4 regions of the Tistrella bauzanensis genome follow, and region 3 is predicted to be linked to each of the others. Evidence: riboswitches for the same ligand, from Rfam matches in the RefSeq annotation. Region 3 holds a riboswitch; each other region holds the start of a gene.
What was found. Region 3 has a riboswitch for cobalamin ahead of IEW15_RS17170 (TonB-dependent receptor plug domain-containing protein). Riboswitches for the same ligand answer to the same signal wherever they lie in the genome.
Positions count from the first base shown of each region.

Region 1: it holds a riboswitch for cobalamin, as region 3 does, so the genes downstream of both, IEW15_RS04500 ((2Fe-2S) ferredoxin domain-containing protein) here and IEW15_RS17170 (TonB-dependent receptor plug domain-containing protein) in region 3, are expected to answer to the same signal.
Region 2: it holds a riboswitch for cobalamin, as region 3 does, so the genes downstream of both, IEW15_RS16235 (methyltransferase domain-containing protein) here and IEW15_RS17170 (TonB-dependent receptor plug domain-containing protein) in region 3, are expected to answer to the same signal.
Region 4: it holds a riboswitch for cobalamin, as region 3 does, so the genes downstream of both, IEW15_RS21955 (ribonucleoside-diphosphate reductase subunit alpha) here and IEW15_RS17170 (TonB-dependent receptor plug domain-containing protein) in region 3, are expected to answer to the same signal.

Region 1 is NZ_BMDZ01000006.1:79,019-86,879, reverse strand. Features, by position in the region: gene IEW15_RS04535 (MFS transporter) at 1-724, opposite strand, end outside; gene IEW15_RS04530 (cold-shock protein) at 1,032-1,244, opposite strand; gene IEW15_RS04525 (TetR/AcrR family transcriptional regulator) at 1,511-2,125, opposite strand; gene IEW15_RS04520 (glutathione S-transferase family protein) at 2,269-2,904, shown strand; gene IEW15_RS04515 (LysR family transcriptional regulator) at 2,947-3,843, opposite strand; gene IEW15_RS04510 (aldo/keto reductase) at 3,953-5,020, shown strand; gene IEW15_RS04505 (group III truncated hemoglobin) at 5,046-5,531, opposite strand; gene IEW15_RS04500 ((2Fe-2S) ferredoxin domain-containing protein) at 5,624-6,424, opposite strand; cobalamin riboswitch at 6,658-6,944, opposite strand; gene cobW (cobalamin biosynthesis protein CobW) at 7,102-7,861, shown strand, end outside.
Region 2 is NZ_BMDZ01000041.1:13,491-21,351, reverse strand. Features, by position in the region: gene cimA (citramalate synthase) at 1-1,081, shown strand, start outside; partial or broken gene IEW15_RS26605 (RNA methyltransferase) at 963-1,844, shown strand; gene pncA (bifunctional nicotinamidase/pyrazinamidase) at 2,103-2,690, shown strand; cobalamin riboswitch at 2,794-3,021, shown strand; gene IEW15_RS16235 (methyltransferase domain-containing protein) at 3,113-3,961, shown strand; gene IEW15_RS16230 (TonB-dependent receptor) at 4,016-6,160, shown strand; gene IEW15_RS16225 (ABC transporter substrate-binding protein) at 6,192-7,136, shown strand; gene IEW15_RS16220 (FecCD family ABC transporter permease) at 7,133-7,861, shown strand, end outside.
Region 3 is NZ_BMDZ01000045.1:25,701-33,561, forward strand. Features, by position in the region: gene mltG (endolytic transglycosylase MltG) at 1-78, shown strand, start outside; gene IEW15_RS17150 (DUF6925 family protein) at 97-1,179, opposite strand; gene IEW15_RS17155 (ABC transporter ATP-binding protein) at 1,116-2,030, opposite strand; gene IEW15_RS17160 (FecCD family ABC transporter permease) at 2,027-3,043, opposite strand; gene IEW15_RS17165 (ABC transporter substrate-binding protein) at 3,046-3,912, opposite strand; gene IEW15_RS17170 (TonB-dependent receptor plug domain-containing protein) at 3,916-5,877, opposite strand; cobalamin riboswitch at 6,045-6,273, opposite strand; gene IEW15_RS17175 (SDR family NAD(P)-dependent oxidoreductase) at 6,378-7,172, opposite strand; gene IEW15_RS17180 (YicC/YloC family endoribonuclease) at 7,252-7,861, shown strand, end outside.
Region 4 is NZ_BMDZ01000078.1:7,194-15,054, reverse strand. Features, by position in the region: gene IEW15_RS21955 (ribonucleoside-diphosphate reductase subunit alpha) at 1-1,836, opposite strand, end outside; cobalamin riboswitch at 1,969-2,195, opposite strand; gene IEW15_RS21950 (AMP-binding protein) at 2,215-4,002, opposite strand; gene IEW15_RS21945 (crotonase/enoyl-CoA hydratase family protein) at 4,097-4,999, opposite strand; gene IEW15_RS21940 (TetR/AcrR family transcriptional regulator) at 5,186-5,824, shown strand; gene IEW15_RS21935 (sulfite exporter TauE/SafE family protein) at 5,920-6,666, shown strand; gene IEW15_RS21930 (phytanoyl-CoA dioxygenase family protein) at 6,647-7,570, opposite strand; gene IEW15_RS21925 (Lrp/AsnC family transcriptional regulator) at 7,654-7,861, shown strand, end outside.

The DNA of each region.
Region 1 (7,861 bases), on a different contig from region 3:
CTTGCCGGCCGGCGGCGGCTTCGACGGCGCCCCGGAATTCGCGGATGCTGTAGGCCGCGAAGGCAAGCTGGGCCACCACCACCACGGCGATGCCGGCGATGCGCATCCAGCCCAGTTGCAGGGTGCCGCGACGCCGGCCACGACGCGACAGGGCGAGGCCCAGCCCCACGGTCAGCACCACGCCGGCGAGCGTGATGGTGATGGCGGCCAGGGTCATCGCCTGGACGGTTTCGGTGACGGCGGCAGTCTGTGCCCCGGCGGGCAGGGCGGTCGCCAGGTGGCCGATCACCTGTCCGCCCGCCTCGCGGATCGGGAACAGCACCCAGCGGGAGCCATTGACCACCACGTCATGCACCCGGCCGCCGCCACTATCGGCCTGCGCGGCCGGTGGCAGTTCGCCCCGGCCCCGCATCTCAAGAACGCCGCCCGTGGCATCCAGCACCGCGGCCTGGGTGACCACGGGGATGTCGGCGCGGATATCGTCGAGCAGGGCGTCGAGGCCGGCGAATTTCTCCAGCGGCTTGCCATAGCGCACCGACACCTGCAGCCGGTCGGCCCATTTGCCGCCAACCGCCTGCACCTCGCTCAACGTGGCTTCGGCATCCACGCGCTTCAGGGCGGTGAGGTTCAGAAAGCCTGCGATCCCCATACAGACCGGCAGCAGCAGTGCCAGAGCCAGGGTCAGCCGGAAGATCGGTCCGCGGGGGGCAGATGGCGAGGTCATGTGTGCAAAGGTCCGACGGCAGATATGGCTGCGGCCGGAGCGACCGTCAGCGGCGCCTATCCTACGACGGTCCGTCAGAAATTGCGCGGGGCAGGCGTTGCCGGATCAACCCGGATTGACACAGGTGGCCACAAGAGCGGGCAATGCTGCAACAGCCGGCAGGACCGGGGCGGCGCGCGTGGAACCGGGGAGGGATCGGCCCGGATCGCCGGTCATGCAAAAACCCCGCGCCTCGGATGAGGCACGGGGTCTTCGAAGCTCAGTCCGGTGGGCTCTCGGCGAACCCTGGACGGCAAACCCGCTAGGGTCAGCCGACGATCCGGAGGTTGTCGGCAGTCATCTTGCCGCTGCGACGGTCAGCGACCAGTTCGTAATCAACGCGCTGGCCTTCGACCAGCTCGCCGATGCCCGAACGCTCGACGGCGCTGATGTGCACGAACGCGTCATTGCCGCCATTGTCGGGAGCGATGAAGCCGAAGCCCTTCTGGGCGTTGAACCACTTAACGGTGCCGGTCTGCATGGGGAATGTCCTCATCTGCAGTGTGTCTACATAGCCGCGTTACCGCAGCCATCGGAATCGCATTTCAGGAAAGAAGAGTATCAGCTCGACGCAAATTTTTTAGCGCAAGATCAAGTCATTCTGGTCCATCCATCGACGGGCTGAACATGAGCGTATTCTGAGAGAAATTCAAGCGTCATGATCGGATTTCCGGTCGATTCATCGTCCGGCTCGGGCGAGCGGGACAAAAATACATCGCTTTTCCGGCGGTGTGACAGTTCATCACCTCACCGCTGCGCCGTACCGGATGGCGGGCCGCCGGTCGCCTGGAAGCCCATGATCCGGGCAAAACTATTCAGCGTGCGGTCGCGTGCATCCGGATCCCGCAGCAGGCGGCTGGTCTGGGCATAGGCCAGCACCATGCCGAACAGCAGGAAGGCGCGGTCGCGGTCGCAGCCGGTGGGGCTGGCGCGATCATCGGCGGCCGAGACCAGTTCCGCCAGCAGGTTCTGCCACTGGCGTTGACCCTCGACCAGTTTGTCGTGCAAGGGGCCCGGCTGGTCGTCGAGTTCCACAGCCGCCGCGGTCAGCGGGCAGCCGCCGGGCAGATGATGGCCATCCACCCAGGCCAGCCAGTTCAGGAACACCGCCGCAAGCCGCGCCCGGCCGGGTGGCTGCGCGCGTGCCGGGCGCCAGACCACGGCGGCGAAGCGGTCCTGCATGGCGTCCAGCAGGGCGGCCTGCAACGCTTCCTTCGACCCGAAATGGGCGAAGACCCCGCTTTTCGACATGCCGAGCGCCGCCGACAGTTCCCCCAGGCTCAGCCCCTGCATGCCCTGCAGGCTGGCGCGGTCGAGCGCCGCGGCGATGATCCGCCGCCGGGTGGTCTCCGCTTTGCTCATCTATCCGCTCCTGGCATCCGCTCCTGGTCGCATATCTGGCCGCGGCGTCGCCTCGGCGCCGATCCAGCATAGGGGCCTTGACCAAAAAGTACGATCGTTCACTAATAATCCACAGACCGTTTTTTTGTGGAGCCCCCGCCGCCATGTCCGACATCACCTTGTTCTATGCCAGGGCCGCCTGCTCGCTGGCCGTGCGGATCGTTCTTGAGGATCTGGATCTCGCCTATGAGGACCGGGCTGTCGACGTCAAGGCGGGTGAGGCCGGGGCGCCCGCCTTCCTGGCGGTCAACCCCAAGGGTCGGGTGCCGGTTCTGGTGACGGCCGCGGGCGACACGCTGACCGAGGCGCCGGCGATCCTGATGTATCTGGCGCTCAGCCACCCGCAAGCCGGGTTGCTGCCCGCCGATCCGCTGGGTCATGCCCGGGCGCTGGAATGGTTGAGCGAGTTGTCGGGCGTGATGCATGGCCAGGGCTATGGCGGGCTGTGGCGCAGCACCCGGTTCAGCGACGATCCGGCGGCGCAGGATGGCATCCGTGCCCGCGCGGCCCGGACCATCGCGGACCAGTCGGCACGCATCGATGCCCGCCTGTCCGGACGCGACTGGGCGCTTGGCGACCGCTATTCGGTGGTCGACGCGTTCCTGCTGGTCTTCTATCTGTGGGGGCTGCGCGGCGGCACCGACATGGCGGGGCTGTATCCGAACTGGCATGCCCAGGCGGAACGCGTGCTGGACCGGCCGGCGGTGCGGCGGGCGCTGGCGCGTGAGGGGTTGGCCTGAGTGCCGTGGTTATGTGGTTATATGGGGATGGCCGGGTGACGGCTATCCCTGCGGCCGCATGATGAAATCGATGAAGGCCCGGAGCGCCGGCGGCACCTGACGTCGGCTGGGATGATACAGATAGAAGCCGGGAAAGGGCGGTGACCATGCTGCCAGCAGATGCCGCAGCCGCCCGGCCGCAACGTGGTCGCGAACCAGATCGGCGAAGAAGCAGCCGATCCCGGCGCCATCGAGGGCGGCGCGCACCAGCATGTCGGGCGCATTGGTGATCACCGGGCCCGGGACCGCGACGGTCAAGGCCTCGCCATCGCGGCTGAATTCCCAGCGATAGGGGGCGCCGCTGGTGGGCCAGCGATAGTTGAGGCAGCGATGTCGGCCCAGATCGCGCGGCGATGACGGTGTGCCGTGACGATCCAGATAGGCCGCGGCTGCCACGACCATCATGCGCTGTGCGCCGCCCAGGCGGATGGCGATCATGTCGCGGGCCACGGTTTCGCCCAGGCGGACGCCGGCATCGAAGCCGCCGGCGACGATGTCCACCAGACGATCATCGACCGTGATGTCGAGCATGACCGCCGGACAGGCGGCGCTGAACGGGGCGATCAGGGGTGCTATGTAATGCAGTGCCGCATCCCGGGTCACGTTCAGCCGCAGAACACCGTGCGGGCTTTCACGATTGCGGGTCAGGTCATCGACCGCGACATCGAGTTCCGCGAGCGCCGGCAGGATGCGCGCCAGCAGGCTGGCGCCGGCGTCGCTGATCGCGACACTGCGGGTGGTCCGGTTCAGCAGCCGCACCCCCAGCCGGTCTTCCAGGGTGCGGATCGTCTGGCTGAGCGCCGATGGCGTCATGCCCAGATGGGCCGCGGCGCGCGCGAAGCTTTCATGCTCGGCGACAGCCGCGAAGGCCCGCAGCTCGGCGACGTCACGCCCTCTCATTATGCCCCCGTTTCTTCATGGTTCATTCAGATCATAAGCCATTCTCTGCAGAATGCGCAGCGGCGATGCTCACACCGGATGGACCAGATGGCCATGACGGGAGACGACCATGCATGACATTTCCGGCCTTGATCACTATCGCCTGCTCGGTCGCTCGGGCTTGCGGGTGTCGCCGATGGCGCTGGGCACCATGACCTTCGGCACCGACTGGGGCTGGGGGGCGGATGAGGCGGCCGCCCGCCGGATCTTCGATGCCTATGTCGACCGGGGCGGCAACTTCATCGACACCGCCAACGCCTATACCGATGGCAGCGCGGAAACCATGCTGGGCCGGTTCGCCGCGGGGCGTCGCGACCGGCTGGTGATCGCCAGCAAATACACCCTGCCGACGCGGAAGGGCGACGCCAATTCAGGCGGCAATCATCGCAAGAGCATGGTGCGGTCGGTGGAGCAGAGCCTGATCCGGTTGAAGACCGACCATCTCGACCTGCTATATCTCCATGCCTGGGATGGGACGACGCCGGTCGAGGAGATACTGCGCGCGATGGACGATCTGGTCCGCGCCGGCAAGCTGCTCTATCTGGGGCTGTCGGATATTCCGGCCTGGCAGGCGTCGCGCATGCAGGCGATCGCCGATCTGCGCGGCTGGTCGCCGCTGATCGCGCTGCAGGTGGAATACAGCCTGGTTGAGCGCACTGTCGAGCGGGATCTGATTCCGATGGCGCGTGAAATGGGGCTTGGCGTGATACCCTGGTCGCCGCTGGCAAGCGGCGTGCTCAGCGGTAAATACAGCCGGTCGGATCTGGGGCGCGACGCCGGGGCGGCGACCACCACTACCCGCCGCGATTTCGCCAGGGCGAACGGCGCGTTGACCGCGCGGTCGCTGGCGATCGCGGATGTCGTGAGGGCCGTGGCGGCAGCCTGTGGCGCCACGGCGTCGCAGGTGGCGCTGGCCTGGACGATGTTGAACGGCGCGGTGGCCGCCCCGATCATCGGCGCGCGGACGGTTCAGCAGCTCGATGAAAATCTGGGGGCGCTGGCGGTCAGGCTCGATGACGCTCAGCGCCGGCAACTGGCAGAGGTGAGCGCGATCGATCCGGGCTTCCCGCACGAGATGCTGGCACGCGCGACCACCCGCGCGGTGATGTCGGGCGGGGTGACAGTCGTCGGCCGTTGACGGTGGTGGCGCCGTTGACCGTGACTCAGGATACCGGCTCGGCGGCGGCCGCCGGCGACAGCCGTTCCCCCCGGCGCAGCATCTGGCCTCGGCCGACGGCGATGCCCATCTCCAGGCTGGCGGCGATGCGGCCGGCCCGGTCGATCAGCAGGGCGGCGCCGGCCTCGGTGCAGATGGCGGTGACGGTGTCGCGAAACAGTGCCAGCCAATGATCGAAATCGGCACCGCTGATCGGCAGCGGCAGATGCGCCGGCATCGGCCGGCCATGATAATCGCCGGTCATCAGCGCCACCGATGACCAGAACCGGCGCATCTGCGCCAGATGCGCCGGCCAGCGCTCGTCGGCGATGTGGGCCGCGAAAATCGGGCCGAGCACCGGATCGACGCGGATCCGGTCATAGAAACTGTCGACGACCCGGGCGATGACCGTTTCGGTCAGGCCGGTTTCCTCGATGATCCGGACGGTCAGCGCGGCCCGCCGTTCGGGGCCGCCCTCGGGGTGCAGCGACATCGCAGAGCCTCATCATTCAATGCATTGCATATACATCTTATGGGCTCACCCCGACGGGATGACAAGCGGCGGGGCCGGCCTGCGACCACCGGTCACGTGGCGGCACGGAACAGCAGATCGCCGACCGGCCGGCCCTGTTTCAGATGCTCGTCCACGATGCGGGCGGCGGCGGCGGCATCGGGCACCGCACACCAGTATCCGCCGGGATGCAGGGTCAGAACCGGCCCGCGATTGCAGGGGAACAGGCAGCGGCTGCGGGTCATCATCACCCGGTCGGTGGCTTTTGCGCGCAGACCCGCCGCTTCCAGCGCCGCCAGCAACGCCGTCCAGACCGGCCCCGAACCGCGATGGGCACAGCGTGGCCCGTCACAGGCAAAGATGTGATGGGCATGATCCGGCGGGTCGTTCCATGACGGCCTGGTGTCGATGGCGGGGCTGTTGCGGATGTTGTCGTGGTCGCTGGCGGCGATGCGCGCGGCGATCGCGTCGATGAAAAGCGGGTCGCCCTCCACCGGGGCGCTGAAGCTGATGTCGAGGGTGATGGCATGGCGCTGTGCCCAATCATGCAGGGCACCCGGCAGCCAGCCACGCAGGCTCATCTCGGCCGGCACCACCAGATCGACCAGCAGCACCGTGCGATGGCCGCCGCCGGCCAGGTCGCCAAGCGCGCCCGAGACGGCTGGTACCGCCAGTTCGGTGAAGGCCAGCACCACCGGCCCGTCAAAGCCTGAGATGTCCCGCAGCCGGGCGGCCACCGCCGCGCGCAGGGTTTCCAGCCGGCGCGGGCTGCCCTGGCCGCGTCGCACCAGCAGGATGACCGCGTCGTGGTCGATCCGGGCAATCGTCGGTGAGGCTGGCGTCGGCGAGGCTGACGTCGTGTGGTCAGCCTGCATCGCGGCCGCGATCTGCGAATGGCCGATAACGGTTTGATGTATCTATATAAATCGCCATCTCTGCACCGTCACCAGTCGCCTCCGCCGAAACGGATCGGCGGTCCATGGGTCAATGGCTGACAGCGGAGGTGGGTGCGGCGATGTCCGGGGGGCGGCATATGGGGCGGGCTGTCCGGCGGGTCCGGAACAGCCGCATGCGCGGCCCTGGATCAGCGCGCACCGCCCTCCGCGGCTTGCCGGTCGTGTCGCAGGCTGGTTTCCGGGCTCGACTGCGGGAGGCGTGCAGAACCATGTCATGGTCCTGATCCTCCGGGCCCGTGCCTTCCCAGGTGCCCGGCCGATGCTGGCGGGGTAAAACCCAGTGGCTGCGACGGGCTTGCCGCGTGTCCTACCGTTGCGGGGGCAGCGTCGGCTTCCGCCATGCCGGATCGGGTGATCCGGGATCGCGTGCCGACTTCCCAATTCTCCGCGAGTAACCCTGATCGGGCCACTCGACGGCACCTGTGCAGCGCTGATGCTAGACTGCCGGACCTGCGTCTGCAACGCGTTTTCACGGCGTCGACGAGACCGGAATGGCGTCGGCCGGTTCGCCATGCGGTCTGAAGACAGCGGATTGACGGCGGCCCCCACACGCCTCTACCGTTGCCCCGACCCGATTGAACCAACGCGAGGCGCGCATGAGCACCCGGTCGAAAATACCTGCGACGATCGTCACCGGCTTTCTCGGCGCGGGAAAGACCACGCTGATCCGGCATCTGATCGAGAATGCCGGCGGTCGGCGTCTGGCGCTGATCGTGAACGAATTTGGCGATGTCGGCATCGATGGCGATCTGCTGAAGGGTTGCGGAATAGACACGTGCCCTGATGAAAACGTGATCGAACTGGCCAATGGCTGCATCTGCTGCACGGTCGCCGATGACTTCCTGCCGACCATGGAAGCGCTGCTGGCCCGCGAGCCGCGCCCCGATCACATCATCATCGAAACCAGCGGGCTGGCGTTGCCTAAGCCGCTGGTACAGGCCTTCGCCTGGCCGTCGGTGAAGACCCTGGCGACGGTCGATGGCGTGATCGCGGTGGTCGATGGCGCGGCGCTCGCCGAAGGCCGGGTTGCCAATGACCCGGAGGCGCTGGATCGTCAGCGCGCCGCCGATACCTCGCTCGACCATGAGGCCGAGGTCGACGAGCTGTTCGAGGATCAACTGGCCTGCGCCGATATGGTGATCGTGACCAAGACCGATCTGCTGGATGCGGCCGGTCTGGCCCGTGCCCATGCGGCGATCGCGCCCGAATTGCGGCCGGCGACCCGGGTGATCGAGGCGGCAGAGGGCAGGGTCGACCCCGCCGTGCTGCTGGGGATCGGCGCCGCGGCCGAGGATGACATCGCGTCGCGACCCAGCCATCACGACGGCACCAGCGAGGAAGAGCACGGCCATGACG
Region 2 (7,861 bases), on a different contig from region 3:
CGACGAGATCGTCCGTCATGTCACGACCCTGATCCCCGGCGATCGCCTGGGTATCCACTGCCATAACGACACCGGCAACGCCGTGGCCAACAGTCTGGCGGCGGTGCGCGCCGGGGTGCGGCAGATCCAGGGTACGTTGAACGGGTTGGGCGAACGCTGCGGCAATGCCGATCTGGTGACCCTGCTGCCGACCCTGATGCTGAAGATGGGCTATACCACCGGCATCGATGAGGCAGGGCTGACCCATCTGACAACGGTCAGCCGCGCCTTCGATGAGCGGATGAACCGCGCGCCCAACATCCATGCGCCCTATGTCGGCGCCGCCGCCTTCGCCCATAAGGGCGGGTTGCATGCCAGCGCGGTGCTGAAGGATCCGCGCGCCTATGAGCATGTGGTGCCGGAACAGGTGGGTAACCGGCGCCATGTGCTGGTGTCGGACCAGTCGGGCCGGGCCAATCTTCTGGTGCGGCTGGCCGAGATCGGCATCGAGGTCGCGGCCGATGACCGGCGCCTGCCGGGGCTGCTGGAGCAGGTGAAGGCCAATGAGCATGTCGGCTATGCCTATGACGGCGCCGATGCCAGTCTGGAACTGCTGGCCCGCCGGGCGTTGGGCGAGGTGCCGGAATACTTCCGCCTGCAATCCTTCCGGGTGATCGATGAACGCCGCTACAACGCGCGTGGCGAGCTGGTGACCCTGTCGGAAGCAACGATCAAGATCACTGTGGGTGGTGTGCCGATCATGGCGGTGGCCGAGGGCAACGGCCCGGTCAACGCGTTGGACACGGCCCTGCGCCGGGCGATCGCCCAGACCTATCAGGGCGTGCGTGATGTCCGGCTGGTGGATTACAAGGTGCGGATCATGTCGGCGCCCGACGGCACCGGCACCGACGCGGTCACCCGGGTGGTGATCGAAAGCGCCGATACCACTGGCCATCACTGGTCGACGGTGGGCGTGTCGGCCAATGTGGTCAATGCGTCCTATGAGGCGCTGGCCGATGGTATCACCTACCGGCTGTTTCAGGCCGGCGTATCGGTGCCGGCGGCGGCCGACGCCGCCGCGGCCCTGGATGTGGGAGCCTGATCGACCGATGACCGACCAGTCCGAGCAGCGGCCGGCCAAGGCCGCTGCCACCCGTGGCCTCGACGGGCTTGGCGGCGTTCAGCCGGCTGTGATCCTTGTGAACACCCAGATCGGCGACAATATCGGCTCGGCCGCCCGGTCGATGCTGAATTTCGGCCTGACCGATCTGCGGCTGGTGGCGCCGCGCTGTCCCTGGCCCAATGATCGCGCGGGCGTGCTGGCCTCCGGCGCCGACGCGGTGCTTGAGCGGGCACGGGTCTTCGATACCGTGGCCGAGGCCGTGGCCGATCTGGATTTCCTGGCGGCATCGACCGCGCGCCCGCGCGACATGGTGAAGCCGGTCGCGACCCCGGCGGCGGCGGCGGCGCGGATGCGCGGCCATGCCGAGGCCGGCGGCCGGATCGGTATCCTGTTCGGACCGGAGCGCACCGGGCTTGAGAATGAAGACATCGCCCTTGCCGACCTGATCCTGACCGTGCCGCTGAACCCGGCCTTCGCCTCGCTCAATCTGGCGCAGGCCGTGGCGCTGTTCTCGTATGAATGGTTCACCACCCGCGACGAGACCGTGCCGGTGCAGATGGAGATGGGCCGCTATGGCCGGGCGTCGAAGAAGGAGGTGGCCTCGTTCTTCGATCATCTGGCGCAGGCCCTGGACTGGTCGGGCGTGATCCGGAATCCTGAGATGCGGCCGACGATGCTGCGCAACGTCCAGGCCATGTTTCAGCGCGCCGATCTGACCGGGCAGGAGGTCCGCTCGATGCGCGGCTTCCTGCACGGATTGATGATCCGTGGCGCCCGCGAGGGCGAACTGGCCGATTTCCCGTCCTATCGGCGCCGGCGCGCGGCGTTGGACCGGGCCGATGCCGCAGGGGCCACAGCGGCGGCCGGCATCGTTCCGCCAAAGGCACCCGGCCGCGCCCGCGGCCCCGATCGCCGCCGGGCCGCCGTCGATGCCGCCGCCGGGCGGATCACCATCGGCGCCCATGACGCGCTGCTGGTGGTGGACCTGCAATATGATTTCATGCCCGGTGGTGCGTTGGCGGTGGCCGATGGCGACGCGGTGGTGCCGCTGGTCAACCGGCTGGGCCGGCTGTTCGCCGAAGTGGTGCTGACCCAGGACTGGCATGCGGCGGGCCATACCTCCTTCGCCAGCAGCCATGCGGGGCATGCACCATTCCAGACCGTGGATCTGGACTATGGCGCCCAGGTGCTGTGGCCCGACCATTGCGTGCAGGGCAGCCGTGGCGCCGATCTGCATGACGGGCTGGATCTGCCGCAGGCACGGCTGGTGATCCGCAAGGGCGACGACCCGGCGGTCGACAGCTATTCGGCCTTTCTTGCCGCCGACCGCACCAGTCCGACCGGGCTTGACGGCTATCTGCGCAGCCGCGGCATCACCCGCGTGTTCATCTGCGGGCTTGCCACCGATTTCTGCGTGGCCTGGACCGCCCTCGACGCCCGCACCGCCGGTTTCGAGGCGGTGGTGGTCGAGGATGCCTGCCGGGCCATCGACACCGACGGATCGCTCGATCGGGCACGCCAGCAGATGCAGGCGGCCGGCGTGCGGCTGGTCGGCAGCGCCGAACTGACGGCTGCCGTCACCGGCTGAACGGCAACTGCCATGTCGCGGTGTTTTCGCATTGCAATCGACGTTATGTTATAACATAACATAAACCGGATGCCGAGATGCTTGACCGGTCATGAATCGCGCCTGTAGTCTCGGCTCAGACGGTTCCCTTCGGGGATCAAAAGGGAATGGGGTGCGTGTGTGTGTCTGGCTTGAGCCAGCGCCTGTGCCATGCCCCGGCTGTCCCCGCAACTGTAGACGGCGAGCCGGCCGTCCACTCGCCACTGGCGCGGCATCGGATGATGCGGCCGGGAAGGCGACGGTCCGGTGAAGACCCGTGAGCCAGGAGACCTGCCGTCTATCGTGGTCACGCGCGTGCCTGCCGGTCGGGGAGTACCGGTGGCGATGGTTGGTTTCCGCCGACCGTCCTGCCTGCGGTGATGTGCCACGCATAGTGAGGCATCATGCTGCCCGCACCGTCTCTGCCGGCAAGATCCGGCACTGCCGGCGACCACCCGTCGCCGTCGCTTTCCGGCTCCGCTGTTCCGATCCCCGCGCCCTGGGGCGATGCCGACGCGGCATTCTTCGCCGAGCACCTGGACCGATCCGATTATGCCCGCAATCTGGGAGAGTGCTTGCGCGCGCTCATGGGTGGGCGTGTCCGGTCGCTGATCGATGTCGGCGCCGGATCGGGGGTGCTTGGCCTTGGCCTGATCGCCCGGGGCGGACACTGGACCGCATGGGAGCCCAACGCCCATATGCGCGGCCGGCTGGCGGCGGTGGTGGCCGGCAGGACCGATCTCACCCTGGATGTCCGCGCCGATGGCTGGCAGGCGCTCGATACCGCCCCCATGGCCGACCCGGCCGATCTGGTGCTCTGCGCCAATATTCCGGGGCCGATCGGTGCTGCGCAGGCGCTCCATGCCCGCACCCGTGGTCGTGGCCGCAATCTCGCCTGGGTCGTGCCGGCGCAGGCGGGGCCGCGGAGCTGGTGCCTGTCTGGTTTCCTCCCCGATGACCTGCATGGCGACGATACAACGCCCGGCCACAGCTTGTGTCTCGATGAGCTTGGGCCGGACCATGCGCCAGATCTGGTGCATCTGGTCGACTGGCGTTTCCGTGCCCGGTTTGCCGATCATGCCGCGGCCCGCGACCACATGATCGACCGGCTGGCACGGCGTCATGGGCCGGTTTCAGATGATCTGGCGCACCGCCTGGACCGGCATCTCGACCAGGCGCTGATGCCGGCCGATGACGGCGGCGTCATTGCCGAGGCGCCGAAGGTGAGCGCCATCCTGCTCTGGCACGGCTGATCGGGGCACGCCCGCATCTCTTCCCACAAGACCAAGAAACCGGACATCATGATCATGCGCAGCTCTTTCACGCGCCGACGCGGGCCATCGGCGCTGGTGGCCCTCTGCACCATAGTGTCACCGGCGCCGGTGCTGGCCGATGACGTCGCTGCCACGGAACTCGACCGTATGGTCATCACCGCCCAGGGCCGGCCGGAGCCGCGGGCGCGGGCCTCGGGCACGGTGCAGGTGATCGACACCGACACCATCCGGCGCTCGTCTGCCCGCTCGGTCACCGATCTTCTGGCCGAGAACGCGGTCGGGTTCTTCAGCGACTGGAGCCCCGGTCAGACCTCGTTCAACATCCGTGGCGGTGCCACCGACGGCCAGGGCCGCGACTGGCGCAGTCAGGTGACCGTGCTGATGAACGGCCGCCGCGCCGGCACCGCCAATCTGTCGAAGCTGTCGCCCGATGATCTGGACCGGATCGAGATCATCCGTGGCCCGGCCTCGGTGATCTATGGCGCTCAGGCTATCGGCGGCGTGGTCAATCTGATCACCCGGTCGGGGGCGACCGAAGAGGCCGGCAGCGAGATCACCGCGCGCGTCGGATCGTTCGGCCTTGCCCGCGGCCATGCCGCCACCGCCGGCGCCAGCGGCGGCTTCGATCATTATGTCGGCCTGGGCGGCGGCGTGCAGGACGATTACGACACGCCCGAAGGCCGGCTCGACAACACCGGCTGGCGGCGTGGCGGCGGGCTGGGCGCCTTCGGCTTCCAGAATGAGCGGTTGGGGCGCATCGACCTGACGCTGCGCACCGACGGCGTCTATGATGCCGGCTTCCGGGGCTCGCAATGGGACACCAACAACACCGATGACCGGCGCAATGCCTCGATCGATCTGGGCTGGGACCGGGAATTCGGTGCCGGGATCGGTGTTGCCGCGCAGGCCTATGTGGTGCGCGATGTCGACAGCTTTCATTGGGGGGCCGAACGTCAGCGCAGCGGCGCCGACGGCTTCTCGTCCGACGACAACCGCCGGCAGCTTGACGTGATGGGCCTGAAGCTGGCGCCGCGTCTGGCGGTCGATGACGACACCGATCTGATCTTCGGCATCGATGCCGAAACCGCGAAACTGCGCAGTGACCGTGTCCGGCAATCGGTGACCGGCGGGACGACCGCCCAGGTGCCGCCCTATGACATCAACGAGGATACCGACAGCCTCGGCGTCTATGGCGAGGCCGTGCACCGGGCGTTCGACGATGCCTTGACCCTGCGTGGCGGGGCGCGCTGGAGCTATGGCCGGGTGTCGACCCGCGTGACCCCGAACCAGCCGCTGCTGGTGAAGCGCACCGAAAGCTGGGATGACGTGACCTGGAGTGTCGGTGCCGCCTGGGCCGCGTGGCCGACCGTGACGCTGAGGGCCGGGGTGGCGACCGGCTTCCGCGCGCCCACCGGCACCGAGCTTGCCTCGGATTTCACCGCCGTCGGTGGCGGCCGCACCTTCGGCAATCCGGATCTCGATCCCGAACGCAGTCTGCAATTCGAGCTGGGCGCCGCCCATGCCGACGGGCCGCTGTTCGTGGATGCGGCCCTGTTCCAGAACACGATCACCGACCGCATCACCACGGTGACCACCGGCACCGATCAGCGGACTTATGCCAATGCCGGCGGCGATGCCATCATCCGCGGGCTGGAACTTCAGGCCCGCTATGACCTTGCCCGCCGGCTTGGCTGGCAGGACTGGGCGCTGGCCGTTCAGGGATCAGGGGTGTGGAATTTCGAAATGCGCGACGAGGGCGCCGATCCGGCGCTGACCGGCCCCGATCGCACGCGGCTGCAACGGATGCATGAAACCCAGGCGGCGCTGGGGGTGAGCTTCGGCGCGCGCGGCATCTGGTCGATGACGACGACGGCTGTCTTCCGTGGCCCGCTCTATTACGAGACCGAGGAGTCGCTGGTGGCCGGTGCCGAGTCCGACAGCCGGTATGTGCATCGCAAGGGGTCGAGCTGGCTGATGAACCTGCGTGGCGACTGGTATGTGACTGACGCCCTGACCCTGTTCGGCGGCATCGACAATCTGTGGGATGTGAACGATCACCCGCTGTTCATCGCCACCGACAGCGTGCCCTATCGGGGCGATCCGGTGTCATCGAACGGTGGCCTTGGCAACAGTCAGGCCGGACGGAGTGCCTATGTCGGCGCGACCTGGCGGTTCTGATTCACGCCGGCCTCGTCATCTTGGGGGCGCGTTGCTGGCGCTGATCGTGCTGGCGGTATCGGTGATGCCATCCGGTATTGTCCGCGCGGCGGATGGCTGGCCGCGTCGGGTCACCGACGCGCTGGGGCGCGAGGTGGTGATCCCGGCCGCCCCCCGGCGGATCGTCGCCATCTTCTCTAGCAATGTCGAGATGCTGGCCGCGATCGGCGCCGGCCCTGAGATCGTGGCGATCGAGGCCTGGACCCGCTATCCGCCTGAGATCGTGGCACGGGCCGGGCGGGTGGGTGGACGGCTGGGGTTTTCGGTGGAAGCGATCGCCCGGATGGATGCCGATCTGGTGGTGATGACCCCGGCACGACAGGCGGCGGCCGGCATGGTCGATCCGCTGGGGCGGATCGGCATTCCGGCGATCGTGCTGACCCATCGGCGCCTGGGCGACATCCTTGGCAATATCCGCCTGCTGGGCCGCGCCACCGGCCATGACGCGGATGGCGATGCCGTGGCGGCGGCGATGGCGGCGCGGATCGATCATCTGCGCCGCTGCCTGGCCGGCCGGCCGCCGGTGCGGGTGTATCTTGAGACCGGCAGCGACGATCGCGGTGCGGCGTTCACCCTGCGCGATGCCACCTATACCGGCGATATCCTGCGCGCCGCCGGCGGCGTCAGTGTCTTTGCCGGTCGGGACCGGCTGGGCCGCGTGTCGGGAGAGGCGGTGTGGCAGGCGGACCCCGACATGATCCTGGTCGCCGGCACGCCAGAGCAGGCGCAGGCGCTGACCACACGTCCCGGCTGGGACGGCATCAACGCCGTGGCGCGTGGCGATGTGGCGGCGGTGTCGCGGGCGCTGTTGCTGATCCCCGGGCCACGGGTGGTGGACGGGGCCTGGATGCTGGCCCGGTTGCTGCATCCTGCGGCTTTCGCCGCCGGGGGCGCCTGTGCCGATGCGCCTCAGTCTGTGGAAGGGGCAGGCGGATGACCCGGACCCTGGCGTTCACCCTGCTGACTATTGCTGCGGTGGCGGCGGTTCTGGCCGGGCTGTGGCTTGGCACCGAAACCGCGACGCGCGCCGATCTGGCCGGATTGATCGCCGGCCGCGACGGAGGCGTTCGGGACGGCCCGTTCGCGCGGCTGCTGCTGTACTGGCGGCTGCCGCGGGTGCTGGCGGCCTTTGCCGTCGGCGCCTGCCTGGGCGTTGCCGGGGCGGTGTTCCAGGGCGTGTTCCGCAATCCGCTGGCGGAGCCCTGGCTGCTGGGCACGGCGCCGGGGGCGGCACTTGGTGCCGCCGTGGCCCTGCTGGTGCCGCTGCCGGTGGCCCCGGCGCTGGCCCTGCCGGTGCTGGCGATCGTCGGTGCCTGGGGCGCGACCTGGATCGTGATCGTGGCGGCGCGGGCCGCACGGATCGCCGATGTCACCGGCGTGCTGCTGGCGGGGGTGGCGGTGGCGGCGGCGCTGGGTGCCGTGCGCGGCCTGCTGCTGCTGGCCCTGTCCGACGATACCGTGAACCTTCAGGTGGTGATGAGCTGGACGCTGGGGGGCATCCACACGCCGGATGCAGGCGGGCTCGCTCTGCTGTGGGGGCTCAGCCTTGCCGGCATCGCGCTCGCGATGGTTCTGGCGCCGGGGCTCGACCGGCTGGGGCTGGGGGATGAGGCCGCCGGCGCCATGGGCCTGAACGTCCGGCGCTTCACCGAACTGGCGGTG
Region 3 (7,861 bases):
GTCGCCAAATGGCGGCGGATCGAGCGCGAGCGCCGTACCGCCGCCAAGGCAGCAGCGGCCGGATCGCAACAGGATTGACCAGCCGCCGCTGCGCGCTCAGCCACAGCTGCCGGCCGTGGCGCGGCCATCCGCGGCATCGCCGCCGGCCGGATCATGGACATGCTGCCAGTCGGCGATCAGTGCCGGGTCGCCGATGCCCATCTGGCGGGCCTGCCGCAAGGCCACCTTCATTGCCGCCCTGATCCATCGGCCATCAAGGTCTTCACAGCCGGTGGTCAGCGCTGCGCTGTGGCGTGGCGGCAGGCCGCTATCCACCGCATCGAACACCCGCTGCATGACCATGGCGGCCCGCGGGTCGCCATGGCGGGCGAACAGGGCTGCGAATGACAGATGTGCCGCAAGGTCGAAGGGGCGCGGGCGGCCCGTCATGTCCCGCAGCGGGTTGACCGCGTGCATCGTCAGTCCGGCAACCTCGCCCTCGGCAATCGGGGTGGTCGCCGAATGCGCCAGCCCAGTCGCCAGCAGTTTGGGCAGAAGATGGGTATGCGGGCCTTCGGGCGAGGTTTCACCGGCTGTCGGAACTGGCTGATAAACCTCGATTCGCGACAACCTGGTCATGAAGACGCGATGGCCGCCGGTGGCGGCGGCGGCGCGGCGCGGTCCCGGATCGGACCCCAGCAGCGGCCGGCCCGCCAGACCACGAAGAACCGCGATCGCGGCCGGGTCGGACAGCCGGATACAGGCATCGACATGGGGGATGGCGAGGCCCAGATCGAACAGGATCGCCGGCCGGTCCTGATCGCGCACCGCGTGGTCATCCGGCCCCAGCTCGGTCACCACGCTGTGCGCGGCGCAGATTGCGGCTGTCGCCGGCTGGCAGAAGGCGATGGCCGACGACCAGCCGATGCCGTCGGCGGATGGCGTGTGATAGGCGAGCGGCCGGCACGCCGTTGCAGTGTTCACCGCCAGCGCGCCCCGCGCCGTGGCCATGGCCAGCCGCGCGGGGACGTCTGCGGTGCCCATGATTGCTTCGTCGGCATCACGGATGAACTCGGCGATGGCCCCGAAACTGCCGGTGCTCCAGCCCTGGGCCGGATCGGCGATCAGGTCGGCGATCAGCCGGCGGGTGTCGTCGTCTTGTATCGTGCGGCGGTCTGTGGCGCGGACGCTCGCGGGCATGGTGCCACCTCGTCATCATCGGGTTGGTGTGATGGGGGGATGAATGCAGCCTCCTCGGCGCAGCCGATCCGTGCCCAGGGAATGATCAGCGGCCGGCCACCGGCCTCGCCACGCCAGGCATGAATGCCATAGGCGGTGGCCAGATGGCCGGCGCTCAGCACCCGCGCGGCATCGCCATCGGCCAGCACCCGGCCTTGCGTCAGCAACACCAGCCGGTCGCAGAACCGCGCCGCCAGCGACAGATCGTGCAGCACCGCGACGACCACCGCACCCCGGCGGGCCTGATCGGCCAGCACCGCCATGACGTCGAGCTGGTGAGCGGGGTCCAGCGCCGCCACCGGCTCGTCGACCAGCAGCACCGGCGCCTCGACCGCCAGCGCGCGCGCCAGCAGCACACGCAGGATTTCACCACCCGACAGCCGGTCGATACGCCGGCCGGCGAAGCCGGTGGTGCCGGTCAGGGCCATGGCGCGCGCGACTGCCGCCCGGTCGGCCGGCGTCGTGCCATCGCCATGGGGCAGACGTCCAAGAGCGACGACCGCTTCGGCGCCCAGCGGCCAATGTGCCTGACCACCCTGCGCCAGATAGGACAGGCTGCGCGCGCGCCGCATGGCGGGCAGGTCGTGGATCGGGCGGCCATCCAGACGCACCATACCGCGATCGGGCCGGGACAACCCGGCCAGCAGGCGGAGCAGGGTGGTCTTGCCGGCGCCGTTGGGTCCGATCAGCCCGACCAGCCGGCCGGGCGCGAATTGCAGGCTGACCGCATCCAGGATGGGGCGCTCCGGCCCGATAACGGTGATGCTCAAGGCCTCCAGAACCGGACGCTCTGCCATGGCGGTGGCGGTCATCGGGGATCCTTTCGGGCAACGGACAGGATCAGGGAGGCGAGGAAGGGGGCGCCGATCAGCGCCATCACCACCCCCAGTTTCAGCTCGGGCCGGGTCGGCAGCAGGCGCAGCAGAATGTCGGCCGCGAGCGTGAAGGCGGCACCGGCAGGGCCGGAGACCCAGATCAGGGCGGCCGGCCGGTGGTTGACCAGTGGCCGCATCAGATGCGGCACGATCAGCCCCACGAAGCCGACCGCACCGGCGACGGCGACCCCCGGCCCCACCGCCAGGGCGGTGCCGATGATCGCCGCCAGCCGGGTGCGGGTGATGTCGAAGCCCAGGCTGCGGGCGGTGTCTTCGCCCAGGGTCAGGGCTTCAAGCGCCTGGCCTGTGCGAACCAGCATCGCCAGCCCGATCAGGATCGGCGGTGCCGCCAGCCAGACATGGTTCATACTGCGATCAGCCAGCGATCCCATCAACCAGAACACGATTTCCAGCGCCGCATATGGCGAGGGGGCGAGGTTGAGCGCCAGCGCGGTCAAGGCGGCGGCAAAGCTGCCGATGGCGACACCGGTCAGGATCAGCGCCGTGGTCCCCGCCCCCCGGCGGGCGACCAGTGCCAGAACCAGCGTCGCCAGCAGGGCGCCGGTGATGCCGCCCAGCGGCAGAGCCAGCGCCCAGAGCGCCCCCAGCCCGCTATAGAACACACAGACCGCACCGAAGCCGGCGGCACCACTGACGCCGATCACCCCCGGATCGGCCAGCGGGTTGCGCAGCAGGCCCTGAAGGGTGGCCCCGGCCATGGCGAGCCCCGCGCCCAGCAGGGCGGCCAGGATCGCCCGGGGCAGGCGCAACTCCACCAGGATCAGGGCATCGAGGGTTTCGCGGCCATGCCACAGATCGGCGACGGCCTGCCACAGATTCAGCCCGTCGGGACCGGTCGCGATCGAAGCGAGCATCAGCAGGGCGGTCAGTGCGGCAAGCCCGCTTGCAAGGAGGCGCGTGCCGGCGGCCAGGTGGATGTATGGCCTCATTATCATTGGTCGGCACCGCGCCGGGTCAGCACCGTGCGGCGCGCGGCCGACAGCCGTGCCACCGCCTCGGCGACCCAGGGGCCGGGGCAGACCCACAGCGCTGCCGGCAGCGAGGCGATGGTGATGCCGGCCTGACGGCTGCGGAAAGCCGGATGGTCCAGCACCTCGCGTGCCAGGGCCGGCGGCGCATCACCATCGCTGTCCAGAATCAGCAGCTCCGGTTTCAGCCGCAGCAGCCGTTCCAGGCCGATGCGGCCATCGCCATCCACCGGTGCATCCGGCGCCAGATTGCGCAGGCCGGCGGCCGTAAGGATCTCGTCCTGAAGCGTGCCGGCGCCGGCAACGCCGCCGCCGGGCCGCAGTACCACCACCCCCGGCATGCCGCCCTGATCATCGGGTGCCGGCCGCGCCGCCGCCAGCATGGCGTCCATCCGGGCCAGCATCGCCACGCCGGCATCGGGATTGCCGACCGTGGCCGCGAGGCTGGTCACCTGATCGCGGATGCCATCGAGGCTGGTTGCCTCGTCCAGAAGCCGCACCGGAATGCCGGCGCGGCGCAGCATGGCCGTGGTGGTGGCGGTGGTATAGCGCCCGGCCACCACCAGATCGGGTCGGAGCCGGGCAATCTCTTCGGCCCGCCCATGATTGAGCGTCAGCCCCGCCGCGGCGCCGGCATCGATCGCCGCCGGCCCTGCCGCCAGCCAGGTGACCGACACCAGCCGCCCCGGTGGCGCCAGCCGCAGCAGCAATTCATCCGCGCACAGGTTCATCGAAACGATCCGGGTCGGTGCCGCCCCGACAGGTGCCGCAGCCGGGATCATTGCCGCAAGGATCATCGCCGCCACGGCCACAGGGCTGCGCCGGATCATGGCTCAGAACCGCATCCGCAGGCCGGCATAGGCTGCCCGCCCGCGTGAACCATAGCCCAGAACCTCCTGATACTGCTCGTCGAACAGATTGTCGACCCGGCCGAAGATCTCGGCCCTGTCGGTGAGGTCATAGGCCGCGGTCAGGCCGACCAGCGTATATGCGCCCAAGGTGACGACGCTGCGGGCATAATTGGCGTCATAGGCCCAGTCCTTCTGCTCGCCGTTATAGACCACCGACACGCCGGCGCGGGCGCGGTCGTCCAGAAAGCGGGTGGCGATATCGGCGCTGGCGACATGCGGCGCCCGGCGGATGAGTTCCTCGCCCTTGGCGTCCTCGCCATCGGTATAGGTGTAGGTGAGGCGGAGATCCATCCAGCCGGTCGGCCGCAGGGTCAGCGATGCCTCGACGCCGTCGATCTTCGACGTGCCATCCAGATTGAGCGACGTGTTGCCAGACCCTTGAATCAATCGGTCGATATCCTGGCTGAAATAGCCGAGATCGGCGGTGATGCGACCGCCAAGGAAGGATTGCTCGACGCCCGCATCCCAGCCGCGCGCCCGTTCGGGCTTCAGGTCTGGATTTCCCCGATAGCTGGCCGAATAGCCGAACAATTCAAACAGGGTCGGGTTCTTCACCCCGGTGCCATAGGATGTGCGCAGCCGCGTGCCGGTGCCGTCGATCACCCAGGCCGCGGTCAGCCGGTAGGTGGCGGCATCATCGAACAACTCGTTCTGATCCACCCGGCCGGCCACCGACAGGAACAGGCTGTTGAACAAGCCCAGCCGGTATTCGGCGGCATAGCCAGTGGCATCGAAGGCCCGATCGACCGACGACCAGTCGCTGTGGGTGCGCACGGTCTCGCGCTCATACTCCGCCGCCAGACTGATATCGTGGCTGGCGGGCAGGCCGGTGGTGGTGTCGAAACTGTAATCGGTCTGATAATCGGTCTTCAGGCGTCGCCCCAGATAGGTGCTCGACACCGAGCCGTTCGCGCGATAGTCGCGGTCGTGTTCGGTGTGGGCCAGGCCGAGCTTGTGGCGCCACCGGCCATCGGCCATGGCATAGCGGGCCTCGGCGCGTGCGAAGCTCTGGGTGCCGCGGGTCTCTTCGTCGCCGTCGACGGGCAGGGTGGAATAGCCATCACCTTCAGCATGATAGCGCAGGGTTCTGCCAACCAGGGCGAATTCCAGATCCTCGGTCGGCCGCCAGCCGAATTTCGCGAAGGCCGATCGGTTGCGATAGCCGTCGGTCTCAGGATTGCCCGCCCGCTCGTCGGCGACCGAGATGCCGTCGGTGCGGAAGCTCTGCACCGAGACCATGCCGTCGAAGATCTCGTCGCCATAGGACAGGCTGCCAGCCGCCTCGCGGGTCTCGAAGCCGCCGGCCTCGGTCCGCAGACTGCCCGACAGCGGGCCGGCGCCGCGCTTCGTCGTGATGTCGATCACCCCGCCCATGGCGTCCGATCCGTACAGCGCGCTCTGGGGGCCGCGCAGAACCTCGATCCGCTCCACCTCATAGGCCAGCAGATGGGCGAAATCGAATTCCGAGCCGGCCGACGGGTCCGATACCTCAATGCCGTCGATCCGCACCAGGGTCTGATTGCCTTCCGATCCACGGATGCGGATCTGCGACAGGCCACCGACCGAGCCGGTGCGGCTGACCGCGACGCCGGGCACCAGCCGCAGGGCGTCGTCGACATGGCGGATCTGAAGCGCGTCGAGCTGCTCGCCGGTGATGACCGTCACCGCACTGCCGATCGCGGCCAGCGGCGTGGGCGTGCGCGCGGCCGACACCGAGATCGGGCCGAGCGGTGTGACCTCGTCATCGGAGGCAGCCTGTGCAATGGGGGACGACAGGCCGGCGGCGAGCGCGGCTGTCAGAATGGCGGCCGTGGTGACATGGCGGTTGGCTGGCTGGCGGCGGACGGAGTCCGGGCGGCGGACGTGGGCAGTGGTATCAGGCACCGATAGACCTCGTTCAGCAACGTCGACCGGTCACTGCGAACGAGGCCAGCATGGTATGCGGCTTTGTGCCTGTTGGAACCGTGCCTGAAGGAAGACGGGTGTCCGGGGGCCCTGACGCCGCCACCGCTTGCAAAAACCCATCGGTACACCCCGCCCGACGTGCTCGCCCGTGACCGCGAATGACGGCAGGTCTCCTGGCTCGCAGGTCATCGCACCGCCATCGCCTTCCCGGCCTCGATGGACCAGTGGCAGTCAGGATGGGGCACTCGCTGCTTACAGTTGCGGGGGCAGCCGCGGAATTGCGATCGCCGGCTTCGGCCGTGATCGCGCACCGCATTCCCTTTTCATCCCCGACCGACCAGGTCGATCGCGGACACCATCAGTGGCGCCATGGTTGCGCAATCGGGGTGCGTCTGGCAAGAGCATATCGCAGGGCGTCAGGGCGTCAGGGCGTTTCGCGATGGCGGGCCGGCCAGCCACGGACATGGCGGTCCTGGCGACTATTTGCCCGGCATCCGGCGCAGAAGCGCATCCGCCCAGGATGCCGGCAGGGCTGCCAGCAGCCAGACCACCGCGGCCAGTTGCCAGGGAAAGGCGATCCGGGCGCGATTGCGACAGAGTCCCCGGCGGATGATGGCGGCGGCGCGATCGGCCTCCATCAGGTACGGCATCGGAAAGCGGTTGCGCCCGGTCATCGGTGTCCGCACGAAGCCCGGGCAGACGACGGACACATGCAGGCCGCCCTTGGCGAGGCGCGGTCGCAGACCTTCGCCCCAGGCCTTGACGGCGGCCTTTGATGCGGCATAGGCGGGGGCACCGGGCTGGCCGCGATAACCGGCCAGGCTTGAGATGATCGCAATCGCCCCGCGTCCCCGGCCCAGCATCAGATTGGCGGCCGGCAACACGGTATTGACCACGCCGTCGACATTGACCGCGAAGATCGCGCGCGTGACATCGGCCGAAACGGTGCCGCCCGATGCCGCCTCGTTTCCCGATATGCCGGCATTGGCGATGACCAGATCCAGGGGAAAGGTCGTGTCGGCGCGGGTGAGCCAGTCTGCCATGGCCCCGGCATCGGTCACGTCGAACAGGGCCGTGTCGACCGTGGCACCGCTGGCGCGGGCGGCGGCGGCCACACTGTCCAGGCGGGCCGCGTCGCGTCCGTGCAGCGCCAGCCTGACGCCCGGCGCGGCATAGGCCCGGACCAGTGCGGCGCCGAGCCCGCTGGAAGCACCGGTGATGGCGATGTGGCGGGGCGACAGGTGGTCGCGTGGCGGGCGGGTCGCGTCGGACATCTGTGGCAATCGCTGCTTGGCGGGGGCTTGCGGGGTTCGTATAGTCCGCCGATCATCGCTCATCCTCAGGAGATTGGCCATGGCGCTCGCCAGCATGACGGGATTTGCCCGCGCCGACGCCGGCGATGCGCGCTACCGCTGGAGTTGGGAGGTCAAGAGCGTCAATGGCCGCTCGCTGGATCTCCGCATCCGCCTTGCCGCCGGCTTCGATCAGTTCGAGCCGGTGATCCGCCGGGTGGCCCAGGACCGGCTGCGGCGCGGCCATGTCAGCGTGCAGCTTGCGATGGTGGTCCATGCCCGCGGCACCCGGCTGCGCCTGGACCCGGATGTGGCCGACGGGCTGGGCGAGGTGATCGCCGATCTGCAGCGGCGTTTTCCCAAGGCCAAGGCGCCGCGGATCGATGGTCTGCTGCGCGTGCCCGGCTTGATCCAGGCCGTGGAGCACGAGGAAAGCGAAGCCGCCCGCGCCACCCGCGAGCACGCGATGACCGACAGCCTGATCGTGGCCTTCGACCGGCTGGTCGCGGCGCGCGCCCAGGAAGGTGCCGCCCTCGCCCGGCTGATCGACGAGCATATCGATGCGATCGGCGGCCTGATCGCCGATGCCCGGGCGACCGCCGCCGCCCAGCCCGAGGTGATCCGCAACCGGCTGGACGATCTGATCCACAGCCTGCTGCACGACCGCGCCG
Region 4 (7,861 bases), on a different contig from region 3:
CGCGAAGCCCGCGCGCTGCAACGCCCGCGACCGGCAGTAATACAGGCTCTTCACCCCCCGCTCCCAGGCGGTCCAGTGCAGCATATGCAGATCCCATTTATCGATATCGGCCGGCAGATACAGGTTCAGTGACTGGCTCTGGCAGATGAATGGCGCGCGGTCGGCGGCGAAATCGATGATCCAGCGTTGATCGATCTCGAAGGCGGTGCGGAACACTGCCTTTTCCTCTGCGGTCAACGCATTCAGATGCTGCACCGATCCCTCATGACCCAGAATAGACTGCCAGACCGCCGGCCTATCCAGCCCCTTGGCGGCCAGCAGCCGGACAAGATGCGGATTGCGCACCGATATCGCGCCCGACAGGGTCTTGTGGGTGTAGATATTGGCGGGGATCGGCTCGATGCAGGCGCTGGTGCCACCACAGATGATGCTGATCGATGCTGTGGGCGCGATGGCGAGTTTGTGGCTGAACCGCGCCTGCATGCCGGCTTCGGCCGCGTCGGGACAGGGGCCGCGCTCGCCAGCCAGGAACACCGATGCCCGGTCGGCCTCGCGCCGCAGCTTGCGGAAGATGGCGAGATTCCACGCCTTGGCCATGGCGCTTTCGAACGGAATGCCTCGCGCCTGAAGAAAGGCGTGAAAGCCCATCACGCCCAGCCCGACCGAGCGTTCGCGCATCGCTGAATAGCGCGCGCGGGCCATGCTGTCGGGCGCGGTCTCGATGAAGCTGGTCAGCACATTGTCGAGGAAGCGCATCACATCCTCGACGAAGCCCGGCGCCTCATTCCATGCGTCCCAGGTCTCGATGTTCAACGAGGCGAGGCAGCAGACCGCGGTGCGCTCCCGGTCGTGATGATCCAGGCCGGTGGGCAGGGTGATCTCGCTGCACAGGTTCGAGGTCGACACATCCAGCCCCAGCATCCGCTGGTGGCACGGCAGCGCCCGGTTGACCGTGTCGATGAACAACAGATAAGGCTCACCGGTCTGAAGCCGGGTTTCAAGGATGCGCTGCCACAGCCGGCGGGCATCCACCCGCCGGATCTCGCTGCCGTCACAGGGGCTGCGCAGCGCGACATCATCCCCTGTCTTCACCGCCGCCATGAAGGCATCGGTGATGTTGATCCCGTGATGCAGGTTCAGGCCCTTGCGGTTGAAATCGCCCGACGCCTTGCGGATCTCCAGGAATTCCTCGATCTCGGGATGATGAATGTCCAGATAGACCGCCGCCGATCCGCGGCGCAGCGACCCTTGCGAAATCGCCAGGGTCAGGCCGTCCATGACATGAATGAACGGAATGATGCCCGACGTCTCGCCACAGCCCTTCACGGTTTCGCCGATCGACCGGACCTGACCCCAATAGGTGCCGATGCCGCCGCCATTCGAGGCCAGTGCCACATTCTCGTTCCAGGTCCGGACGATACCGTCCAGGCTGTCGGGAACGGCGTTCAGGAAGCACGAAATCGGCAGGCCCCGCGCGGTGCCGCCATTGGACAGGATGGGTGTCGCCGGCATGAACCACAGCCGCGACATCGCATCATAGATCCGCTGGGCATGGTCGATATCGTCGCCATAGGCACAGGCCACCCGCGCGAACAGATCCTGATACCGCTCCCCCGGCATCAGATAGCGGTCGCGCAATGTCGCCTTGCCGAAATCGGTCAGCAGCGTGTCGCGACCATGATCGATGGCAAGATCCGAGGGCCGCGGTGCCGGTGCCAGCGTTACCGGTGCCAGCGGGGCCGGCAGCGGCGCATGCCGTATCCGCCCGGCCCCGACCGGCGCGGTAACGGGAACCAGATGACCATGACGGTCGAAGTCGAAGGCCGCAGACGACATGGTGTTCACCCATCTGCCCTGGCGGAGCGGTTCCGGGTGAACGCAGGGCGATGAGGCCACAGCCCTGGCCCGGAACAACCGGGCAAGGCATGAGCTGCCGCCTGCGCCCGCCGGGACTCCCCGCCCAGGGACGTTTCAACAGGTTCGCGGCAGGTCTCCTGGCTCGCGGGTCGCCACTGCCACACAGGCCTTCCCGGCATGTCGTCATGCCAGTGGCACCAGATCGTGTGGTCGCTCGCCGCCTACAGTTGCGGGGACAGCTTCGGATTTGGCGAGCACCTCTGAGCCGCCCACCGCACCGAATTCCCTCTTAGCCCCATATTTTGTGGATATGAGGAACCGAGAACACTGCATATTGTGCAGATGGACACCCTGTCGTCAAGGCTGGCATTCCTGGGCGCGTTCAAGGCCAAGCCGGGCCAGCACCGCCTCGATGGCCCGCAGCCGGTCGGGTGCCACCTCGCCGTCAATCGTGATGCGCTTTGCCGCCGGATCCGCGCAGCGGATCGCGAGGCCCTCTCCGGTCTCGCCAAGCGCCGCCCGAACCCGATGTTCGGCCGCGAGCTGACGCAGGCGAAAGCGTGCGATCTTGCCAAGCGGGGTCAAGGGCAGGTCGGGCAGCACGAACACATGGCGCGGCCGCGCCGGCGGCTCGGCGATGTGCGCGGCCATAAAGGCCGCGATGTCGTCTTCGGAGCAGATCATGCCGGCGCGCGGCATCACATAAAGCACCGGCAGTTCCCCGGCATAATCGTCGGGCATGGCAACCGCCGCCGCCTGGGCGACCGCCGGATGGGCATGCGCGACCGCCTCGATCGCCACCGGATCGATGTTGTGACCGCTGCGGATGATCACGTCCTTGGCCCGGCCGATGATCCGGAGCTCGCCCGATGGCAGCACCTCGCCCCGATCACCCGATCGCAGCCAGCCGTCCTGCGGGCGATCCACGGTGCCGGCAGCGGTGCGATAGCCCTGGAAGACATGCGGGCCCGCCACCAGAACCTCGCCCTGCGCACCGGGGAGACGGGCCGCGTCGACCGCGCCCAGCGCCACACGCGCCAGCGGCACCGGCGGGCCCACGGCATGGTCGTGGAACCGGCCGTCAGCCGGCTGGACCGACACGATCCCGCCGGTCTCGGTCATGCCATAGAGCTGGCAGACCGGGCATGCGGCGATCTTTTCCACCCGCGCCGCCAGTTCGGGCGCCAGCGGCGAACCGCCGGTCAGGATCGCCCGCAGCCGGTCGAGGCGCGCGGACCCGCGCGGGCTGTCGGCGATGGCCGCCAGAATGGTCGGCACGCTGCCGATCATACTGGCGCCGGTCTCGTCGACGATCTGCCAGAACCGGCGGAGCACCTCCGGGTTGCGCATGGCGGTCGCGGTTGGAAAAATCACCGTGGCGCCCTGCGACAGGGCCGCCAGCAGCACATCCACCGCGCCACCGACATGAAACAGCGGCAGGCCGGTGAGCACCCGGTCTTCGGCGATCATGCCACTGCCGGCCGCCGCCATCAGCGTCGCTGCCGCCAGATTGCGGGCCGACAACTGCGCCAGCCGCGGTGCACCGGTCGTGCCGCCGGTGTGAATGAAGGCCGCCACCCGGTCGGGATGACCCGGATCGACCACACACTCCGCACCGCTACCCAGGAAGTCGACCCAGTTGACAGCCTGCCGACTGGCGGCGCCCATCGGCACCGCGACAACCTTGGTCACCGTCGGCACCGCCGCCACCGCCGCCATCACCCTGCCATGCACATCCAGCGCCGGATGCGGCCCCATGGTCACCACCACCCGGACCCGCGCCAGGGTCATCTGGGCCGTCAGTGCCTCGGCTGACAGCAGCAGGTTCATCGGAAAGGCGATACCGGCCGCCGTGGCGGCGATCAGCGCCATCACCGCCTGCGGCACGAAGGGCAGCAGGATGGCGACGCCGTCCTCCGGCCCGACGCCTGCGGCGCGCAAGGCCGCGGTCATCTGCCGGATCTCGCGGACCAGGGCCGCATAGCTGATCGTGATCGGGGGCGATCCGGCGGCATCCGGCAGATAATCCAGCGCCGGATGATCCGGACGCTCGACAGCGATCTGTGCCAGCAGATCATAGGGCGTGGGTGTCGCGTCGAGGCGGGCGCGCAGCGCCGCCTCGCGCCCATCGGTGCCGGTCGGCATGGGTCGTGTCTCCCTCCCTTTGGGGACGTGTCTTCGTCTTATCGTTCTTGTCGTTGGCGTCCGTTATCCGGCCTGGCGCCGGCCGTGTGCGGCCTCAGCCGTCGCCGTGTCCGTCCATCTCGCGGATCAGGGCGCGGGCCTCGTCGCCCTCGGGGATCGGTCGGCCGCTGTCGCGCCAGGCAACCGCCGCCTTGAAGCCCCGGGCCTGGGCATAACGGCGGAACCACAGGCCTTCAGGGTTGTGGCGGGTGATGCCGTCGAACACTGTCGCCATCATCTGCGACTGTTCCAGGCCCTGGGTCAGCATCACCTGATTGACCACCATCTTGTGCATGGCCAGATGCCCGCGCGGCACGCCGGCGATACGTCCGGCAAGGCGCAGCGTCGCCGCCTCCAGCTCTGCCGCCGGCACCGCCTCGTTGGCCAATCCCCAGGCGGCGGCGGTGCGGCCGTCGATCAGGTCGCCGGTGAACATCATCTGCTTGGCCCGCGCCGGCCCCAGGCGATAGGTCCACATCGCCGTGGTCGGGCAGCCCCAGACGCGGGTCGGCATATAGCCGATGCGGGCATCCTCAGCCATGATCAGCAGGTCGCAGCACAGCGCGATGTCGCTGCCTCCGGCCGCCGCCGCGCCATGAACCTTGGCGATGGTCGGCTTCGAACACCGCCACAGGCTCATGAAATCCTCGGTGTTCCGCTTCATATAGGCGTAGTCGACCATCGGATCCCATGGAAAGCGCTCCTGCTGACAGGGATGCTCGACCATCTGTTCTGCGGTGTCGGCAAGGTCATAGCCGCCGCAGAACCCCTTGCCCGCGCCCTCGACCACGATCACGTGAATATCGTCCTGCGCCTCGGCCCATGCGACGGCGTCCCGGATGTCGCGCGGGGTCTGATCGGTGATCGCGTTCAGCCGCTCAGGGCGGTTCAACAGCAGGCGGGCGATGCGCGGGGCCTGGGGGTCGGGCGCGATGATCAGTGTTTCGAATGCAGGCATATCGGGCTCCATATCCGGGGGCAGGCGGCTGCCGCCGCCTCACAGTCAGTATTGACTGTATGGTGACGGAAATTGACAGTCAATCCTGACCGTCAAATCACGCCCGGCCATCCGCCTGTTGAAATGTCACCGCAGCCGTGGTTGCAATCGCGGCACATCACCCCCGGCCCGGAGGAACCGCCCGCCATGACCGATGCCCGCCCAGTCCCCCCGGACGACCGGCCGATCCGGGAACAACAGCGTGATCAGACCCGCCGGCGCCTGCTCGACGCGGCGGTGACATCGCTGATCGAGCTTGGCGTGGCCCGCACGACCACACTGGAGGTGCAGCGCCGCGCCGGTGCCAGCCGCGGCGCCCTGCTCCACCATTTCCCCAGCCATGCCGCCTTGCTCTCGGCGACCATCGAGGAACTGGTGCGCCGCAATGACGCGGCGGTGCGGGATGCGCGGTCATCGCCAGCGGTCGGGACAGGGCCGGTGGAGCGGGCCATCCGCACCCTGGCCGCGATGAGCGCGCAACCGGCCTTCATGGCCGAGCTGGAGCTATGGGCCGCGGCCCGCACCGATCCGGATCTGCGTGCCGCGATCCAGGCGGCGGAACGGCAGGCGCGTGGCGCCCGCGAGCGGGTGCTCGCCGATCTGTTCAAACCACTGGGCGACGGGCTGCAGCGTGATGCCGTCGTCGCGATGAGCGTCGAGTTTCTCCGCGGTCTCGCGCTGTCCAGCCTGCTCTCCGCCCGCCCGGACTATTACGAGCGGATGGTGACGCAATGGGTGCAGGCGGCGGAACTGCTGCTGGATGCGCCATCCCGACCGGCCGATTGACTGGTCCGTCGACAACAGTTCGGCCACCGCCGAAGCATGCGGCCAGGCGGACAGGCTAGGATCATGGTCGTCATGCCACTGCGCGGAGGCCGCCAATGATGCCCACTGATCTCGACCCCGCAACTCTCGCCGCGGTTGCCGGCGCCTTCCTGTTGGCCGGCACTGTCAAGGGCGTGGTCGGCTTCGGCATGCCCACCGTGTCGCTGGCAGTGCTGGCCGGCATCGTGGGGCTGCCGCAGGCAATGGCGCTGCTGCTGGTGCCGTCTCTGGTCACCAACGTTCAGCAGGCGCTGACCGGCGGCCAGTTCCAGCCGCTGATCCGGCGGCTCGGACCGCTGCTGCTGGTCACCATCCCCTGTATCTGGGCTGGGGTGTGGTTCCTCTCGGTCAGCGACCCGGCCGGGCTCGCCCGATTGCTGGGGCTTGTGGTCACGGCCTATGGCGTCAGCGGTCTGGCCGGTCTGACACTGAAGGCGCCGGCGCGGATCGAGCCATGGGCGTCGCCGCTGATCGGCGCCGTCAACGGCCTGCTCACCGGGCTGACCGGTTCCTTCGTGGTGCCGGGCGTCGCCTGGCTTCAGGCGCTGGGGCTGGACCGTATCGGCCTGGTTCAGGCCATGGGCATGCTGTTCAGCGTTTCGACCCTGGCATTGGCCGTCGCCATGAGCAGCCGGTCGCTGCTGCCGGCCGAACTGGGGCTGGTCTCGGCCCTGGCGGTGGTTCCGGCGGTGGGCGGCATGGCGCTGGGTATGCGTCTGCGCCGACACCTGCCGGAGCGCCATTTCCGCCGGGTGTTCTTTGGAGCCCTGGTGCTTCTGGGGCTCAGGCTGATGCTGTCATAGCCGCCGCATCGTCGGGCAGCCGGCGCTGTCCGGTCCGGCAATATCCCTCGATCCAGGTTGTCCGATGGCCGGTTTGCGACCACAGCACCGGAAAGAAGCTCTCATCCAGCGTCGGATCGCCGGTACGCTGATAGCGACGATAGATATAGCCACCGGGCCGGTCGCTGAATTCCACCGCTTCGGGCAGCATATGGATGCCGATCGATCGGCGCATCAGATCGCCGGTCGGATTGGGGCCCGATCCGTGCCAGATCTCACCGGCATGAAACACCACCGATCCGGCCGGCACGACGATCGGCACGGGTGCCGGCGGCGTGATACCGGCCGCATCCGCCGCCGCCCGCATCATCGCATGGTGGTCATCCTCGGCATGGAAGGTATCGGGCAAGGGCGTCAGCGGCCACAGATGCGAGCCCGGCACGTATTCCAGCGTGCCGGCACCCGCATGGGTGTCGTCGAGCGTCACCCAGCAGGTCAGCGTCCGTGGCGGGCTCAGGAAATCCATGAACGAGGAATCCTGATGCAACGCGATCGACTTGGTCTTCGGCGCCTTCCACCAGATGGTGTCCTGGCCCAGCCGGCAGCCCGGCCATCCCCCCAGTTGCGCCGCCGCACGGCCGATATCGGCCGACAGCGCCAGCCGGGCCACCGCCAGATCGGCCTTCCAGGCATTGGCCATGTGGCGGGTGATGTCGGGCAGGCTCATGCCCTCGCGCCAATGCCACTCATCGGGATAGATGCCGGTATCGAAGCGGCCGGCGAACAGCTTCGGGAAGCTGTCGCGCAGATCCGCCACCTGATCGGCCGACAGCACCCGCTCGACGATCAGAAATCCGTCCCGGCGGAAATCCGCCACCCCATCGTCATCGATATGGCGAAGTCGGGGCAGATCGAAACTGGCCATATGCCGGTCCTTTTCTGGAAGAAATCCACCCATGCAGCATAATCTTCAGATGGCCGGTCCTTCCATCGAACGGATTACGAAATATGAGCCCTCCACCGCCCCTCGACCGAACGGATGTCGAGATTCTGCGCCTGTTGCAGAACGATGCCCGGATGTCGATGAAGGAGATCGCATCCGAGGTCGATCTGGCGCCATCTTCGGTGCACAGCCGCATCCGGCATCTGCGCGACAGCGGGGTGCTGCGCGGCGCCCATGCCGATGTCGATCCGCGCGCCATGGGCGTTGGGATCG